Regions from separate parts of the Thiomonas sp. DCM-2 genome, predicted to be linked through region 3. Evidence: predicted binding sites of a transcription regulator. Region 3 holds the regulator's gene; each other region holds the start of a gene.

Region 1 (5,371 bases), 550 kb from region 3:
ATGCTGCCCAACAGGCTCATCAGCATCATCACTGCAGCGCTGCCCGAGCTCATGCCGGCCGCCGCGCCGCCGCTGATGGCCAGCCCGCCCAGCACAAAGCTGCCGGCCAGCATGGCCAGCGCGCGCCAGTTGTGCAGCGCCTCATAGCTGCGCAGCAGCACGCCGAGGTTGTTGGTGGTTTTGACAGTCATGGAGTCCTCCCTGGACGAATGGTTGGCGAAACGCGAAATCAGGGGTTGTTGCTCTGCTGCGCCGAATTCGGGCATTCGGGTACCTTGCCCCAGAGCGGGTCGGGCGACAGCGGCGCACCGCAATACTTCCAGCGGGTCTCCTGGATGCACAGTTGCTGGGTGAAAAAATTGCCCTTCTGCTCGCAGGCGGCCAGCCCCGCACGCAAGACCTCCAGCCGTCCCGAAGGCCGGGCGGGGGCAACGGGCGCTGGCTGCGGCGCGGGCGCGGGTGCAGGCACGGGCGCAGGTTGCGGCGCCTGCGCGGATGCAGGCGCCTCCTGAGGCGCAGGCGTGTGGATAGGCACCGACTTGGGCCTGGCGTGCTCAATGCGTGGAGCCACCGGCTTGAAGGTTTCGGGCTGCGACTTGGCCGGGGCTTGCGCGGAGACCGGCTGCTTCGGTTCAGTGCGCGGCGGCTCGATCGGCGTCACTGCGGGCGCGGCCTGGGCCACCGAGGCGGCATGCACCGGCGCGGCGTTTGCGGCCGAAGCAGCCCGCGCGACCGATGCCGACGCGGGCGGGGCAGCCGCAGGTGTGGGTTGCGCCACAGCAGACGCGGCGCTGCCGCTGGCAAGCGGCACGCCGGACTGCGCTTGCTGCGAATGGGTGCGAGACCACCAGAGGCTGCCGCCGCCGATCAACAGCAGCGCGATGACCACGGTGGCGATGCCGCCGATCATCACCGCGTTGCTGCCCTTGGCAGGGACCGATGCCTGCTGCGCCGCGCCGGGCCGCGGCTGCGCCTGAGCGAACAGCGCGGCCTCTGCCGCCCGTGCCTTGGCCTGGATTTCGGCCTCCATCCGGGCGGTGGCCGCACGCCGCTCTTCCTCGCGCTGCTGCCGTGCCGCGATCTCGGCCTGCTGTGCAGCCTGTTGTGCTGCCTGCTGTGCAACTTTCTGGGCTGCCTCTGGCGCAGCCTGCTGGGCTGCCCGCTCCGTGGCCTGCCTTGCAGCCTGTTGTGCGGCAGCGGCTGCCAGAGCCACCTCCTCGGCCTGCGCCTGGGCGGCCGCTTCATCGGCCAGGCGCCGGGCCTGGGCCTGCTGCTGCGCGGCAGCGGCCCCATCGGGGTCAGGTGCACTCGGTGCGGGCGGCGGTTGCAGCGGGGTTTGGTCGGGCTCGGTGCCAGCCCGCGCTGGTTCGGCCGATCTGGGCATGGGCGCTCCACACTGTCTGCAGAACTTTGCCTCGTCCTTGTTTTCTGCTCCGCATTGCGTACAAAACCGTGACATTTTGCCCCCCAGTTGCAAATGAGGGCGATATTAGCAAGGCTTGTAGTCGGCGCGGTGACAGCTACGGCCCACACAAAAAGGCCTGCCACCCTTGCGGATGGCAGGCCTTGTGAAGACCCGATCTGCCAGAGCAGACGGGCCCATGAAGCGACAGACGTCGGGTCTGGACTTACATGTCCATGCCCATGCCGCCCATGCCACCGCCGCCGGGCATGGCGGGTGCGGCTTCTTCCTTCGGCGCCTCGGCCACCATGCACTCGGTGGTGAGCATCAGGCCGGCAACCGATGCGGCGTTCTGCAGCGCGGTGCGGGTGACCTTGGTCGGGTCGAGAATGCCCATCTCCAGCATGTCGCCGTAGGTGTCGTTGGCGGCGTTGAAACCGAAGTTGCCCTTGCCTTCGAGCACCTTGTTGATCACCACGCTGGGTTCGCCACCGGCGTTGGCAACGATTTCACGCAGCGGTTGCTCGATGGCGCGCAGCACGATCTTGATACCGGCGTCCTGATCGTGGTTGTCGCCCTTGATCTCGCCAACAGCCTGACGGGCGCGCAGCAGCGCCACGCCACCACCGGCCACGATGCCTTCTTCCACCGCAGCACGGGTGGCGTGCAGGGCGTCTTCGACGCGGGCCTTCTTCTCCTTCATCTCGACTTCGGTGGCGGCACCGACCTTGATGACGGCCACACCGCCAGCCAGCTTGGCCACGCGCTCCTGCAGCTTTTCGCGGTCGTAGTCGGAGGTGGCTTCCTCGATCTGGATGCGGATCTGCTTGACGCGCGCCTCGATGTCGGCAGCCACACCCGCGCCGTCGATGACGATGGTGTTTTCCTTGCCCACTTCGATGCGCTTGGCCTGGCCCAGATCGGCCAGCGTGACCTTCTCCAGCGACAGGCCAACTTCTTCGGCGATGACCTTGCCGCCGGTCAGGATGGCGATGTCTTCCAGCATGGCCTTGCGACGGTCACCGAAGCCCGGCGCCTTGACGGCCACGGTCTTGAGGATGCCGCGGATGCTGTTGACCACCAGGGTGGCCAGCGCTTCGCCGTCCACGTCCTCGGCGATGATCAGCAGCGGACGGCTGGCCTTGGCCACTTGCTCCAGCGCGGGCAGCAGGTCGCGGATGTTGGAGATCTTCTTGTCGTGCAGCAGCACGAACGGGTTCTCCAGCACGGCAACCTGCTTGTCCTGGTTGTTGATGAAATAGGGTGACAGATAGCCACGGTCGAACTGCATGCCCTCGACGATGTCGAGTTCGTTCTCCAGGCTCTTGCCGTCTTCAACGGTGATCACGCCTTCCTTGCCCACCTTGTCCATCGCCTCGGCGATGATCTGGCCGACATTCGCGTCGCTGTTGGCCGAGATGGAACCAACCTGCGCAATTTCCTTGGAGCTGGAGCAGGGCTTGGACGCTTTCTTCAACTCCTCGACCAGGGCGGCGACCGACTTGTCGATGCCGCGCTTGAGGTCCATCGGGTTCATGCCGGCGGCCACATACTTCATGCCTTCGCGCACGATGGCCTGGGCCAGCACGGTAGCGGTAGTGGTGCCGTCACCGGCGTTGTCGGAGGTCTTGGAAGCCACTTCCTTGACCATCTGCGCGCCCATGTTCTGCAGCTTGTCCTTGAGCTCGATTTCCTTGGCCACGGACACACCGTCCTTGGTCACGGTGGGGGCGCCGAACGAGCGCTCGAGCACCACATTGCGGCCCTTGGGGCCCAGGGTGGTCTTCACAGCATTGGCGAGAATGTTCACGCCTTCCACCATGCGAACGCGCGCGTCCGCACCAAAAATCACGTCTTTTGCAGCCATTGAAATTCTCCGTAAATAGCAGTTGAAGCAGAGTTCAGCGCGGATGCGCAGTGCCGTGGGGCAGCGTCATCCGCCGGCTGGACCATTATTTTTCGATGACGGCCATCAGGTCGTCTTCACGCATCACCATCAGCTCGTCGCCGTCCACCTTGACGGTCTGACCGGCGTACTTGCCGAACAGCACACGGTCGCCCACCTTCACCGCCATGGCAACCAGCTTGCCTTGGTCGTCATGCTTGCCCGGACCCACGGCCAGCACTTCACCCTGATCCGGCTTTTCCGCCGCGCTGCCCGGAATCACGATGCCGGAAGCCGTGGTGGTTTCTTGTTCGATGCGCTTGACCACGACACGGTCATGCAGAGGACGCAATTTCATGCAAATCTCCTGAAGTTTGTAAAAAACTGGGCACCCGCTCGGTGCCAATTGACAGGCCGCCCGCTGGACACAGCCCAAACCAGACGGCCAGAAACCCATTTTGAAGCTGCTTGCATGACAGCGCTTTGACGCCACTGTTAGCACTCACCTTCAACGAGTGCTAATTATAGGGACGGACTTCCGCGTTTCAAGGGCGGCAAACAAACCACACACAACGGTCAGACAGGGCGCATGCGCTGCGCGGCCGCAACGCTTTCATTCGCACAAATGCAACCAATCGAAACAGTTTGCCGTTCATCGGCGAAATTCGACCGTTCGTCGGCAAAGCCACCCACCGCCCTCTGTGCGTCCAACAGAATGCGCCCAAGGAGAGTCTGCCCATGTCAAGCCCGTTTCCTGTCGACCGCAAAACCCACCGGGGGTTCACCCTGATCGAGTTGATGATCGTGGTGGCGATCATCGCCATCCTGTCGGCGATTGCGATTCCTGCCTACACCGCCTATGTGGCCCGCAGCAAGCTGACCGAGGCGTTCTCCGGGCTGTCGAGCATGAGCGTGGCGATGCAGCAGTATTACCAAGATAACCGAACCTATCAGGATGTGACCGCCGGGAATAATCCTGATCCCTACCCTTGCGCCAATCCTCCGGTCGGCAAGTACTTCAATTTCACTTGCCCAACCGTGACGTCGACAACTTTCACGTTGCAAGCGCAAGCAAAGGACCCTAGCCTGATGAACGGTGGAACAGCACTGACATTCACGATCAATCAGGACGGCGCCAAGGCAACCGCAAATCCCCCATCCGGCTGGACATTGCCCAGCCCCAACACCTGCTGGGCGCGCGACCAGTCCGGGGACTGCTGAGATGCGCACCGCAAGCCCCCGCCAGCTAGGTTTCACCCTCGTCGAAATGCTGGTGACCATCGCCATTGCCGCCCTGCTCGGCGTGATGGTCGTGCCCAACCTGATCGACATGGTCGATTCCGGCAAGACCTCGATGCTGGTCAACAAATTCCCCCAGGACGTGGCCTGGGCGCGCAATCAGGCGGTGACGACACAGCAAGCGGTCGAGATCGACCTCACCGGCATCGCCGCCAATGCGTGCACCTGGACCACGCGAGTCGGCGGGCAGCCAATCTCTGCGCACTCGCTGACTCCGGCGCAATTCGCCGCGCGCTACCCCGGCGTGAGCTGTGCAATCCAGCAGGCTCCCACCACCGGCAAGCTGGTGTTCGACACCCAGGGTTTCATTACCGACGGCATCGGCAACGCCGCTGCGCCGGTGATTACGGTCACTGCCAAGCAGGGGCAGACCTGGACGATGCAACTGCTCAGTTCTGGCAGCGTCATTCTCAGCAGCAACACCGCATCATGAACCGCATCGCAACGTCTTCGCCGCCCCAACAATCGGGTCTGTCACTGATCAGCGTGCTCGTAGCCATCGTCATATTCGGGCTGGGCATGCTCAGCATCGCCTCACTTTACGGCCTGACGGTTCCGGCGCAGACCGCTAACGAGGAAGCGCTCGACACGGCGGCCTGGGGCAACCAACTCTGGGCTACGCTGCAGGCCAGCCCGCAGGTGATTTCGCAGATCGGCGCGGGCGCCACTGCGACTTACACGCCAGGTAACTACGCCGCTGCGGCGCCACCAGCGCTGCAGCCCATGCTCGCCAGCATGTTCACCCCGGGGCAGTCGATGTATCTGCCAAATGCCTCTGTGAAGAT
Region 2 (5,371 bases), 940 kb from region 3:
TGTTGCTGCCAGGCGCTGCGGCGCAGGGCGTCGGCTTCGCGCAGTTGCGAGGCGGCGTCTTGTGCCGTGGCGAGCGCGCGGTTGCGCGCGGCCAGCACCGCGTCGGCCGCAGCGCTGCGGCGGGCATCGCCCGGGTCGAATACCGGCAGCGGCAGGCTGAGGTCGAAGCCGTTTTGCGCGGGAGCGTCGCTGTAGGTTTTGCGCACGCCGCCCACCTCCACATGGTCGATCAGGCTGGTGTTGCGCACCAGTGCTGCGGCCTGCGCCTGCGCGTCGAACTCGGCACGGGCGAGCTGCACGTCCAGCCGGGCGTGGAGCGCGGCCTGCAGCGGCCCGGCCGTGGGTGCAGGCAGTTCTGCCGGCGGCTTGGGCAGTTGCGTGGGCAGCACGAGGTGTGTGGCCTGTTCGGGCGACAGCCCCAGCGCCCGCACCAGGGCTTCGCGCGTTTGCGTTGCGGCCAGTTCGGCGCGGTTCAGGCTGAGCTGGCTGTCGGCGGCGAACAGGCCTTGCTGTGCGGCGTCGAGCCTGGTGAAGTTGCCGGCCTGCTGCATGCGGGCAGCCAGCGTCGCGGTGGCCTGTGCGGCGCCGACCACGTCGCGGTCATAGGCCGCAATCTGTTGCGCGGCGACGGCCCGCACCCAGGCCATGCGCGCCTGCGCGGCAAGGCGCAGAACCTCGCTGGCCAGACGCAGGCGCAGCTGCTCCTGCCGCGCCGTGTCGATGCGCGCACGGGTGGGCTGGGTGAGGAGGTCGAGCAGGGCGATGCTCAGGCTGCGGGTGATCTCCACCCCGCCCCCGCCGATGAGCAGACGCTCGAAGCTGAACAAGGGGTTGGTCAGCCGCGCGCCCTGGGTGGACGCGGCGGAATCGACCTGCGCCTGCGCGAGCAATGCCTGCAGCGCCGGGCTGCCGAGCACGGCAATGCGCACGGCGTCGTCGGCGGCGAGCGGCTGGCGCAGCAGCGCGTCGATCTGCGTCTGGGCCTGCTGGCGCTGGGCTTGATCGCGCTGCAGTTGCAGCGGCGCCCCGGTCTGGGGTTGGGTCAGGGCATTGGCCGCCTGCAGCGACTGCCGGGTCTGCAGCGGCGCGCATGCCGCCAGAAAGACCGCTGCAGCCAGAGGGGCGAGCCGCCGTGTTCGCAGGAGCACCTGCGGTCTGGGTGGGTTCCACATGAAAGGACTCCTCATTCGAGCCGCGACAGCGCGCGGCAACACGATGCGCAGCGCCGGGCTTGCGGCCCGCGCTGCAACCGGGAATCAAACGAGGGTCAGGCTCTGGGAGGGCGCTGCAGAGTGCGCGGATCGGCGCTGTGCCAGGCGGTATTGGCCACCTGCGGGCAGGCGTGCTGCGCCACACTTGCCATCAGCAGACTCAGTGCCGGTGGCTGGCCCACAGCAAGATGGCAGATCACGCAGTGCTGGTGGTCGTGGGAGCCGCAATCTGCGGCGGACGGGTCATGGCACGCCATCGTCGTCATGTCCATTGTTGCCATGTCACCCCTGTCACCCATTTGGTGCAGATGCTGCTGCATGGGCTGCGGCGCCACGCGGGCAATGCAATCGCCCGCGGCCATGCTGACCTGCGCCCAGCCGCGCAGGGGCAGCAGCACCAGCAGCAGGATAAGAACGGGACGCAGCAAGGCAGACATGTGAAGGAGTTTAAACGGAGCTCTGGAGTAGGGGCTGTAGGCGAATCGCGCAAGCCCCTGCGGGGTGCGGGGAAAAATGCAGAGCCGTGTGATGGACGCGTCCAAAATCCGCTCAGGCCTTTGGGTTGCATCAATAATGGGGCGGCAGTTCGTCGAACAGGCTGGGTGGGCTGGACGACGGCTCTTCCGTGCGCTGGCGCTGCAACTGGGCCACCTCGCGCATCAAGTGCGCAATCTGGGTCTGCTGCCGGGCCACCAGCCCGTTGAGTGTGTCGAGCAGGTCTTCCGCAAAGCCGAATTTCTCTTCCAGGCGGATCAGACGGGCATCGATTTCAGAATCAGTTGGCGCAGGACGCATGGCGGTGCAAGGGCGAGGGTGAGAGGCGACATTGGAGCAAATTCCCGTCCGCCGTGGTGCGGTCGGTTCGGCGCCTGCGGAGAGCCGATGTTGCCGCCCGACAGCCGGAACTTTCCGGCATTAGCACTCTCTACTTCCGAGTGCTAATATTGAAACAGAACAGGAGATTTCCATCCATGACCCACACTCAGTCTGCCGCACTTGCCCTGCGCCCGGCCCAGGTTGATGGCGCGTTTCCGCTCACCCTGCCCAGCCTGGGCAATCTCGACGCCTACATCAGCGCGGTCAACCGTCTGCCGATGCTCAGCGCCGAGGAAGAGTCGCGCCTGGCGCACAGCTGGCGCGAGCAGGGCGACAAGGACGCTGCCGGAAAGCTGGTGCTCTCGCACCTGCGGCTGGTGGTGTCCACGGCGCGGCAATATCTGGGTTACGGCCTGCCGCATGCCGACCTCATTCAAGAGGGCAATATCGGCCTGATGAAGGCGGTCAAGCGCTTCGATCCGTCGCACGGCGTGCGGCTGGTGAGCTATGCGCTGCACTGGATCAAGGCCGAGATCCACGAATACATCCTGCGCAACTGGCGGCTGGTGAAGGTGGCCACGACCAAATCGCAGCGCAAGCTGTTTTTCAACCTGCGCTCGATGAAGACGGCCAATGCCGGCATGAACGACGCGCAGATCGACGACATGGCCAAGGCCCTGCAGGTCAAGCGCGAAGATGTCATCGAGATGGAAAGCCGCATGGGCGGTGCCGACATCGCGCTCGACCCGACTGTGGAAGACGGCGAAGAGAATTACGCGCCGATTGCCTATCTGGCCGACAGCAGCCAGGAGCCGGTGGCCGTGCTCGAGGCACGCAGCCATGACCGTCTGCAGGTCGAGGGTCTGGAGAGTGCGCTCGAACAGCTCGATGCCCGCAGCCGCGCCATCGTGGAACAGCGCTGGCTGCAGGTGGCCGACGACGGCAGCGGCGGAAAGACCCTGCACGATCTCGCTGCCGAATACGGTGTGTCCGCCGAGCGCATCCGCCAGATCGAAGTGGCGGCGATGAAAAAGATGCGCAAGTCGCTGGCCGCGTTCGCCTGAGAACCCGGTCGTGGTCCGCCAGCAAAGCCCGTCGGTCGACGGGCTTTTTTGTGGGTGATCGGGGCAGTCAGGCGCGCCAGCGGCGCACGGCGCGACGCAGCGCTGCCCATTGGGCCTTGCGCTGCGCCGTGTCGGGCGCGGGTGCATAGCGCCAGCGTTCGAGCTGGATCAGCAGCGTGATCGCGGCCTGCGCCGCGTGGCCCGGCAACGCGGCGTGCTGCGCCGAGAGGTATGCGGCAAGGGCGCGCGGCGCGGTGGAGTCGGTGCTGTCGATTCCCGCCTGCTCCAGCTTGCGCCGCAGCAGGGCGTAGGTCTGCACCCAGGGGTCGGTTCTGCGGCGTTCCAGCGCCAGCAGCGCGCCGAGGAGGGCGGTGGCCACCAGCAGCGCGGCAATCGCCAACGCGGCCAGGGTCGCCATGTCGGGCTGCTGCAGGCCGAGCTTGCGCAGCAGATCCTGCTGGCGGTTGCTGCCGTAGTTCAGCACCCATTGGTTCCAGGCATTGTTCAGCGCGTCCCAGCGGTTGCGCAGTTGCAGCACGAACGCGGCGTCGCGCGGGCCGAGTGCCGCCATGCCGAGCAGCGGCTCGCGTGCGGCCAGTGTGGCGCCGCTGCGGTCGATGCGCGCCGGGTCGACCGCAGCGGTCGGGTCGGCGCGCACCCAACCCGCGCCGGGCAGCCAGTATTCGGCCCAGGCGTGCGCATCGCTTTGCCGCACCACCCAGGTCTTGTCCACCGGGTTGAAACGCCCGCCCTGGTAGCCGGTGACAATGCGCGCCGGATTGCCGGCTGCGCGCATCACCACGACGAAGGCCTGGGCGTAGTGCTCGCAAAACCCCGCGCGGCGGTCGAACAGAAACTGGTCCACGCCGTCGCGCTTGCCGTAGGTGCCGGGATCGAGGGTGTAGCGAAACGGCTGGTTGCGGAACATGGACAGCAGCGCCTGCGCGACAAAGCGCCCGTCCTGCCCGGCGGCGCGGGCCTGGGCTGCGAGTTGCTCGCCCAGCGCGACGCTGCGCGGATCGAATCCGGCGGGCAGGGCCAGATCGGCGCGCAGGCCAGAGTTGATGCGCGTGGGGCCATAGCGGAACTGCGGCGACGATTCCACCGTGTAGCGCGCCAGATGATCGAGTGGCCGTCCGGTGACCAGTTGCAGATCGGGCAGCCACTGCACCAGATAGCCGTCGATCTTGGGGGCGGCCAGCGGCGCGTCGAGGGCGAAGACGAAAGTCTGCTGCGTGGGCTGCAGGGTGACGGTGTAGCGCACCGGCTGGCCGGTGAGGTGTAGATCGGCGGGCGGGGTGAGGGTGGCGCGGTCGCGCGCGCGCGGGTCGGGCAGCCAGACACCGTCGTCAAAGCGGCTGAGCACCGGGCCGCGCCAGTACAGCAGCCGGTCGGGCGGGCGCGGCCCGTCGAACACCACGCGGAAGGCCACCGAGTCGTCGCGCGCCAGTTGCGCGATCTGCCCCGGCGACATGCTGGCCGACAGACCGGTGATCGCCTGCGCACTGCTTTGCGGCAGCGCCCACAGCGGCGCGGCAAAGCGCGGGAACACCATGAACAGCGCAATCATCGCCGGGGTGCCCAGCGCCATCATCTTCAGCGCGGTCAGCAAGGGCTGGCGCAGTGGCGGGCGCCCGGCAGGCAGGTTGGCGTTGACCAGCGCAGCGAGCATCCCCCAGGTCGCCAGCACCATGACCAGCGCGGTGCCGAGCGACTGCGAGAACAGAAAATTGGCAGCGATGGTGAAAAAGCCGAGAAAGAACAGCACATGCGCATCGCGCCGCGAGCGCATTTCCAGCGACTTCAGGCCCAGCAGCACGCACAGCAGGGCGACCCCGGCGTCGCGCCCGAGCACGGTGTGAAACTCCCACAGGGTGAGCGCGGCGCAGAAGAACAGAATCACCGCGAGCACCCAGCGCCTTGGCAGCGGTGCGCTGCGCCAGGCCAGCACCGCGCGCCACGCGAGCAGCGCCACGACCAGGCCGCTGGTCCACAGCGGCAGATGCAGGAACAGCGGCAGCATCAGCAGCAGCGAGACCGCGAGCAGGAACAGGGTGTCGCGGGCGTCGCGCGGCAGTGCGTCGATGCGCTGGCCCAGACGGGCCAGCAGCGCGCTGTGTGGTGGGAACGACGTGTTCATGTTCGGCTGCCCGCGCGCAGGGGGCCGGGGTGCAGCGCCAGCAGCCGCAGGCAGCGCTGGCGGTGCGCCGCGCCAGTGGCCGGGGCGATGCGCTGGCTGCCCAGCATCAGGCCGTAGGGCAGTCCGGCGCGGTCGGAGGC
Region 3 (5,371 bases):
CCCTGCGCATGGACGGCGCCCCGGCCAGCAGCCCCGGCGAGCCCGGCGGCCACAACCTGGCGCCGCGCCCGATGGAAACCGTCCTCGCGGGCACGGGAGGGTGTACCGCCTACGACGTGGTCTACATCCTCAAGAAAGCCCGGCAGGACGTGCGCGGCTGCACCGTGCGGCTCGACGCCGAACGCGCCACCACCGACCCCAAGGTGTTCACCCGCATTCACATGCACTTCACCGTCACGGGCAAAGACCTTCGCACTGACATGGTGCAGCGGGCGGTTGAACTCTCGCACACCAAGTATTGCTCGGCCAGCGCGATGTTGGTGAAGACCGCGGAGATCACCCATAGCGTCGACATCGTGGCGCTCAGCGAGGAAGCTGACTAATTGTTGTGTTTATGAAACGGCGCGTCGTCATTTAATACTGTGTGCTGTATCGGGCGCTTCAATTTGTCACAAGTCTGAAGGTAAATTGCTAGAGAGGCACTCAAGATGCCGTGACACAGGCTTTCTCTCAAACCGCAACACTGGAGATGCAATGAAGAAAACTCTATTGGCTATGGCTTTGCTTGGCACGTTCAGCAGCGCAGCGATGGCTGCAGACAATGTGCAGCTGTACGGCATCATTGATCTTGGAATTGAACATCTGAGCTACGACAACACCAGCGTGAACCGTCTGGGTTCCGGTGCGCAATCGACTTCGCGTATCGGCGTCAAAGGCACGGAAGACCTTGGCGGTGGCCTCAGCGCGTTTTTCACCGCGGAAACAGGCTTCTGCGCAAACGGCAACGATTCGGGTGGAAGTTCCGTCTACAAGGGAACCAGCCAAGGTGCGCAAAACCAAGCAGGCGGCAGCTACTGCTCTGGTGGTAATTTCATGGGGCGCTTGAGCGTCATTGGTCTCAAGGGCAGCTTCGGTACGTTCCAGATGGGCCGGTTCTATTCGTTCAACTACATTGCCGCCACGCAGATCGATCCGTTTGGTACTGGCATGACGGGCACCATGAAGAACGTTGATCCTGCCTCGAACAACTACACCCGTGTGTCGCAAGGCTTGGCTTATGTGACGCCGAATTTCGCAGGCTTCACAGCCGGGCTGGCGTATGCCTTCGGTGCCCAGCCCAGCAGCACCTCCAACGGCCAAGCCTACGAGCTGAACCTGAACTACAAGAACGGCCCGCTGATGGTGGGTGCCGACTACCTGCGTCACAACTACACAGCCACGGCTGCAGGCACGTTCAACCCCTACACCAACCTGGCCAAGGAATTTGGTCCGACCGCGACAGTGCCCGCAGACGGCTACTTCACCAACAAAATCTCAGAAATCTACGGCAGCTACGACCTTGGCGTTGCCAAGCTCAGTGCCATGTATGCACAGCAAAAATACGGCAACGGCCTGATCTACACCGGCACCAATCAGTCTCCCGACCTGCGCGTGTGGCTGATCGGCGCCACAGTGCCAGTGGGGCCGGGCAACGTGCTCGCTTCCTATGCTCAGCGCAAGGACAACAACAGCGCGGGAGACACCAAGGTCAAACAGTACGCCATTGGCTATACCTATCCTCTGTCCAAGCGCACGAATGTTTACACCTCCTATGCGCACATCAGCAATGGAGCGGCTGTGGATCAGTATGTCGGCGACAACGGGATCAATGCTGCGGGTACGCTCGGTGGCCAGAGCTCGAGCGGCTTCGCCCTCGGCATTCGTCATCAGTTTTGACCTCATTGCGCAGATTGCAAGGCCGCCTTCGGGCGGCTTTTTTCTCGCTCAAGCGACCTCGGGTTTACCTTGATGGTTCCGTTCTGTTGCGCCGCGCCAACAGAACGGCCCCATTCGCATCATTCTTAACCCCCAGCTTTGCGCTCCGCCTCGATCTTTGCTGAAATAGCAATAGCTCCTCCACAGGAGTCGGCTTAAGCACAGCAGTTTTTGTGTCAAGCAGGCCCGGCTCCCGGGCAGGTTGTTCAACAAATCTCTGGAGATGTACTCATGAAAAAAACCCTCCTCTCGCTGGCATTGTTCGGCGCATTCAGCGGTGCAGCCATGGCTGCTGACAGCGTTCAGCTCTACGGCATCGTCGACCTCGGCGTCGAGCACCTGTCTTACGACAACACCACCGTGAACCGTCTGGGCTCCGGCATTCAAAATGGCTCGCGCATCGGCCTGAAAGGCAAGGAAGATCTGGGCGGTGGTCTGTCGGCCATGTTCCAGTTGGAAACCGGCTTCTGTGCCAACGGTAACAACACTTCTGCCTACACCGGTGCTGGCCAAGGTGCCCAGAACCAAGCGGGTGGCAGCTATTGCACCAGCGGATCCACCTTCATGGGCCGTACCAGCATGGTAGGCCTGACTGGTGGCTTCGGAACCGTGGCTCTGGGCCGCATGTACAGCCCGTTCTTCAATGCAGCATCTACCGCCGATCCGTTCGGTGCGGGTCTGACCGGTTCCATCACCAACTTGGACCCAGGTTCGCTTGACTACGTTCGGGTGTCGCAGGTCATGGCCTACATGACGCCGACATTCGCAGGTTTCCAAGGTACGGCTGCCTATGGCTTCGGCGGCCAGCCTGGCAACAACTCCAACGGCCGTGCCTATAACTTGGCACTGACGTATGCCAATGGCCCGATTTCTGCGGGTGCAACGTATCTGCAGCACAACTTTACAGCTGCAGGTGCAGTTGGTACGCAAGCGCTGATGCTCGACGCAACCGGCAATGGCATCATTCCCTCGGGCGGCTACTTCAAGAACAAGCTGTGGAATATTTATGGCGGTTATGACTTTGGCGTAGCCAAAGTTGTGGCTTACTATGCTCAAGAGAAGTTCGGCGATGGCGCTCTGATGACCAATGGTGGTCAGAACCCCAACCTGAAGATCTGGATGTTGGGTGGTACGATCCCGGTCGGTCCGGGTGCGGTTTTGGTCAGCTACGGACAGCGCAAAGACAGCAACCTGAACAACTCCACTGTGAAACAGGCTGCGATCGGCTACACCTATGCTCTTTCCAAGCGCACCAACTTGTACACCTCCTACGCGCATATCAGCAACCAGAGCAATGTTGACCAGTATGTTGGCGACGCCACCATTGCTGGCTCCGGCCTGATGGGTGGACAATCGTCCAGCGGTTTTGCATTGGGCATCAAACACAGCTTCTAATCAGCGCAAGCTGTTTGCAACCTGTTTTGAAAGCCGCCTTCGGGCGGCTTTTTTTCGTCTGAACTTGACGGGCCGAGTGCTTGCGTTGCTGCGTTCTCAGGCATCATGCCTGTCAGGGAGGTTTTTCCATGCACATCGTTCTACCGGTTGACGGATCGCCCTATACCGCCCGCGCTGCGCAGGTGTTGGTGCAGCAGGTGAGGTGGTACCGCGAGACGCCACGCATCACTCTGTTCACGGTGGCACTGCCCATCGGCACGCCACTGGCGCGGGCGCAGTTGAGCAAGGCCACGCTCGACGACTATTACCGCGATCGCGGCGCGCAGGCGTTGGCTCCTGCTGAAAATCTGTTGCGCGAGGCCGGGCTGGCGTTCGCGTCACACCATGTGGTGGGCGACCCGGCGCAGCAAATCGTCGCCGAGGTGCAGCGCCTGCAACCCGATCTGCTCCTCATGGGCACGCATGGTCATTCGGCGCTCAAGGGTTTCGTCATGGGCTCGGTGGCGAGCAAGGTGGTGGCTGCGACCCAGGTGCCGGTGCTGTTGGTGCGTTGAGGCTTTCCCGGCAGGGCCGAATGTGTAGCCGAAGGTGGGCGGCCGCGGGTGGGCGGCCGAGGTCGCCGTCAGCTACCTTTGGCTCAGCGCGTTGCTCACCAGCTTGGCGGTGATGTCGACGATCTGGATCATGCGGTCGTAGGCCATGCGGGTGGGGCCGATCACGCCCAGGGTGCCGACCACCTTGCCGTCTGCCGCGTAGGGCGCGGTGATCACCGAGAGTTCCTCGAAGGGCACGGCCTCGCTTTCGCCGCCGATGTAGATGCGCACGCCGTCGGCCTTGGCTGATGCGTCCATGAGCTTGAGCAACTGGGCCTTCTGCTCGAACAGATCGAACAGCTGCCGCAGCTTGTCGATGTTGCCGGCCAGATCGCCCATGCCCAGAAGTTGCTGCTGGCCGGCAATGACCACCTGGTCCTGCGCCTGTGACAGGGCTTGGCTGCCGGCTTGCACGCCGGCCTGCATCAGGGCGACGAGTTCTGCGCGCAGATGCTCCACCTCACTGCCCAGCTTTTGCGCCACCTGCTCGAAACTCAGACCCGAGAAATGGGTGTTGAGGTAGTTGGTGGCGGTGTTGAGTTCGCTCTGGCTCAAGGGCTGCGGCCAGTGCAGCATGCGGTTCTGCACATCGCCTTCCGGGCTCACGATGATGAGCAGGATGCGGTGCTCGCTGAGGCGCAGAAACTCGATGTGCCGAAACGCGCCACTGCGCTGCGGCGCGAGCACCACGCCGACGAACTGCGACAGGCTGGACATGAGCTGCGCCGCCCGCGCCATGACCTGCTGCGGCGGTGCGGTGTCGATCTGCTGCTGCAAAGTGTGCTGGAGCAGATCGGCCTGGGCCTGCGGGTGCGCGGTGAGCATGGCGTCCACGAACACCCGGTAGCCGCGGGGTGTGGGAATGCGACCGGCGGAGGTGTGCGGGCTGGCGATCAGCCCGAGGTCTTCCAGATCGGCCATGACATTGCGGATGGTGGCCGCGGAAAGCTCCAGCCCGCAGGCGCGCGACAGGGTGCGCGAACCCACCGGCTGACCATCGGCGATGTAGTGCTCGATCAGGGTTTTGAGCAGCAGGCGAGAGCGTTCGTCCATGCCGCAATTTTAGGGATGCCACGGCCTGTGCGCAGCGCTCCGTAACGGATCATGCGGCTGTGCTGTAATTTGCCGCTGCGGCGGGTTTTCCGTGTCGCGCACTTCCAGCTAACTCCATGTCCCGCACCGTGTTCCAGCAAGTTCTGCTGATCGGCAAATATCAGGCGCCGCAGGCGCAGCGCCTGCTGGGTGAGATTGCCGCGCGGCTGACCCGCGCCGGGGTGGAGGTCTGGGTGGGCGAGCTCACCGCGCAGCACACCGAGCTGCCGTATCCGGTGCTGCGCAGCAGCGAGCTGGCCGAGCGCACCGCGCAGGGCGGCTGGGTGGCTGTGGTGCTCGGCGGTGACGGCACCATGCTGGGCGCAGCGCGGCGGCTGGCTCCCTTGAACGTGCCGCTGGTGGGCATCAATGCCGGACGGCTGGGCTTCATGACCGACATTGCCGACAGCGCCTGGGAAGAGGCCATCGACGGGCTGCTGGTGGGGGCGTTCGAGCGCGAGGAACGCGCGATGCTCAGCGGCGCGGTCGAGCGGGCCGGCCAGTCCATTTTCAACGCCATTGCGGTCAACGACGTG

What was found. Region 3 encodes HrcA, which represses chaperone genes, less so after heat shock. Its sites were predicted from a motif close to TTAGCACTCNNNNNNNNNGAGTGCTAA; they were not measured.
Region 1: AC1ZQA_RS03855 (co-chaperone GroES) is a predicted target of HrcA. The motif match lies at 3,783-3,809, and genes of this name have one in related genera.
Region 2: rpoH (RNA polymerase sigma factor RpoH) is a predicted target of HrcA. The motif match lies at 2,127-2,153, and genes of this name have one in related genera.

What each region holds. Positions count from the first base shown of each region.
Region 1 covers NZ_CM165962.1:793,220-798,590, reverse strand. Annotated here, with positions in the region: gene AC1ZQA_RS03870 (zinc ribbon domain-containing protein) at 1-191, opposite strand, end outside; gene AC1ZQA_RS03865 (zinc ribbon domain-containing protein) at 230-1,459, opposite strand; gene groL (chaperonin GroEL) at 1,629-3,269, opposite strand; gene AC1ZQA_RS03855 (co-chaperone GroES) at 3,355-3,645, opposite strand; gene AC1ZQA_RS03850 (type IV pilin protein) at 4,026-4,508, shown strand; gene AC1ZQA_RS03845 (pilus assembly FimT family protein) at 4,510-5,019, shown strand; gene AC1ZQA_RS03840 (type IV pilus modification PilV family protein) at 5,016-5,371, shown strand, end outside.
Region 2 covers NZ_CM165962.1:2,612,202-2,617,572, reverse strand. Annotated here, with positions in the region: gene AC1ZQA_RS12670 (TolC family protein) at 1-1,172, opposite strand, end outside; gene AC1ZQA_RS12665 (hypothetical protein) at 1,268-1,648, opposite strand; gene AC1ZQA_RS12660 (SlyX family protein) at 1,779-2,006, opposite strand; gene rpoH (RNA polymerase sigma factor RpoH) at 2,183-3,091, shown strand; gene AC1ZQA_RS12650 (transglutaminase TgpA family protein) at 3,159-5,231, opposite strand; gene AC1ZQA_RS12645 (DUF58 domain-containing protein) at 5,228-5,371, opposite strand, start outside.
Region 3 covers NZ_CM165962.1:240,131-245,501, forward strand. Annotated here, with positions in the region: gene AC1ZQA_RS01175 (OsmC family protein) at 1-383, shown strand, start outside; gene AC1ZQA_RS01180 (porin) at 535-1,716, shown strand; gene AC1ZQA_RS01185 (porin) at 1,987-3,150, shown strand; gene AC1ZQA_RS01190 (universal stress protein) at 3,279-3,704, shown strand; gene hrcA (heat-inducible transcriptional repressor HrcA) at 3,777-4,796, opposite strand; gene AC1ZQA_RS01200 (NAD kinase) at 4,913-5,371, shown strand, end outside.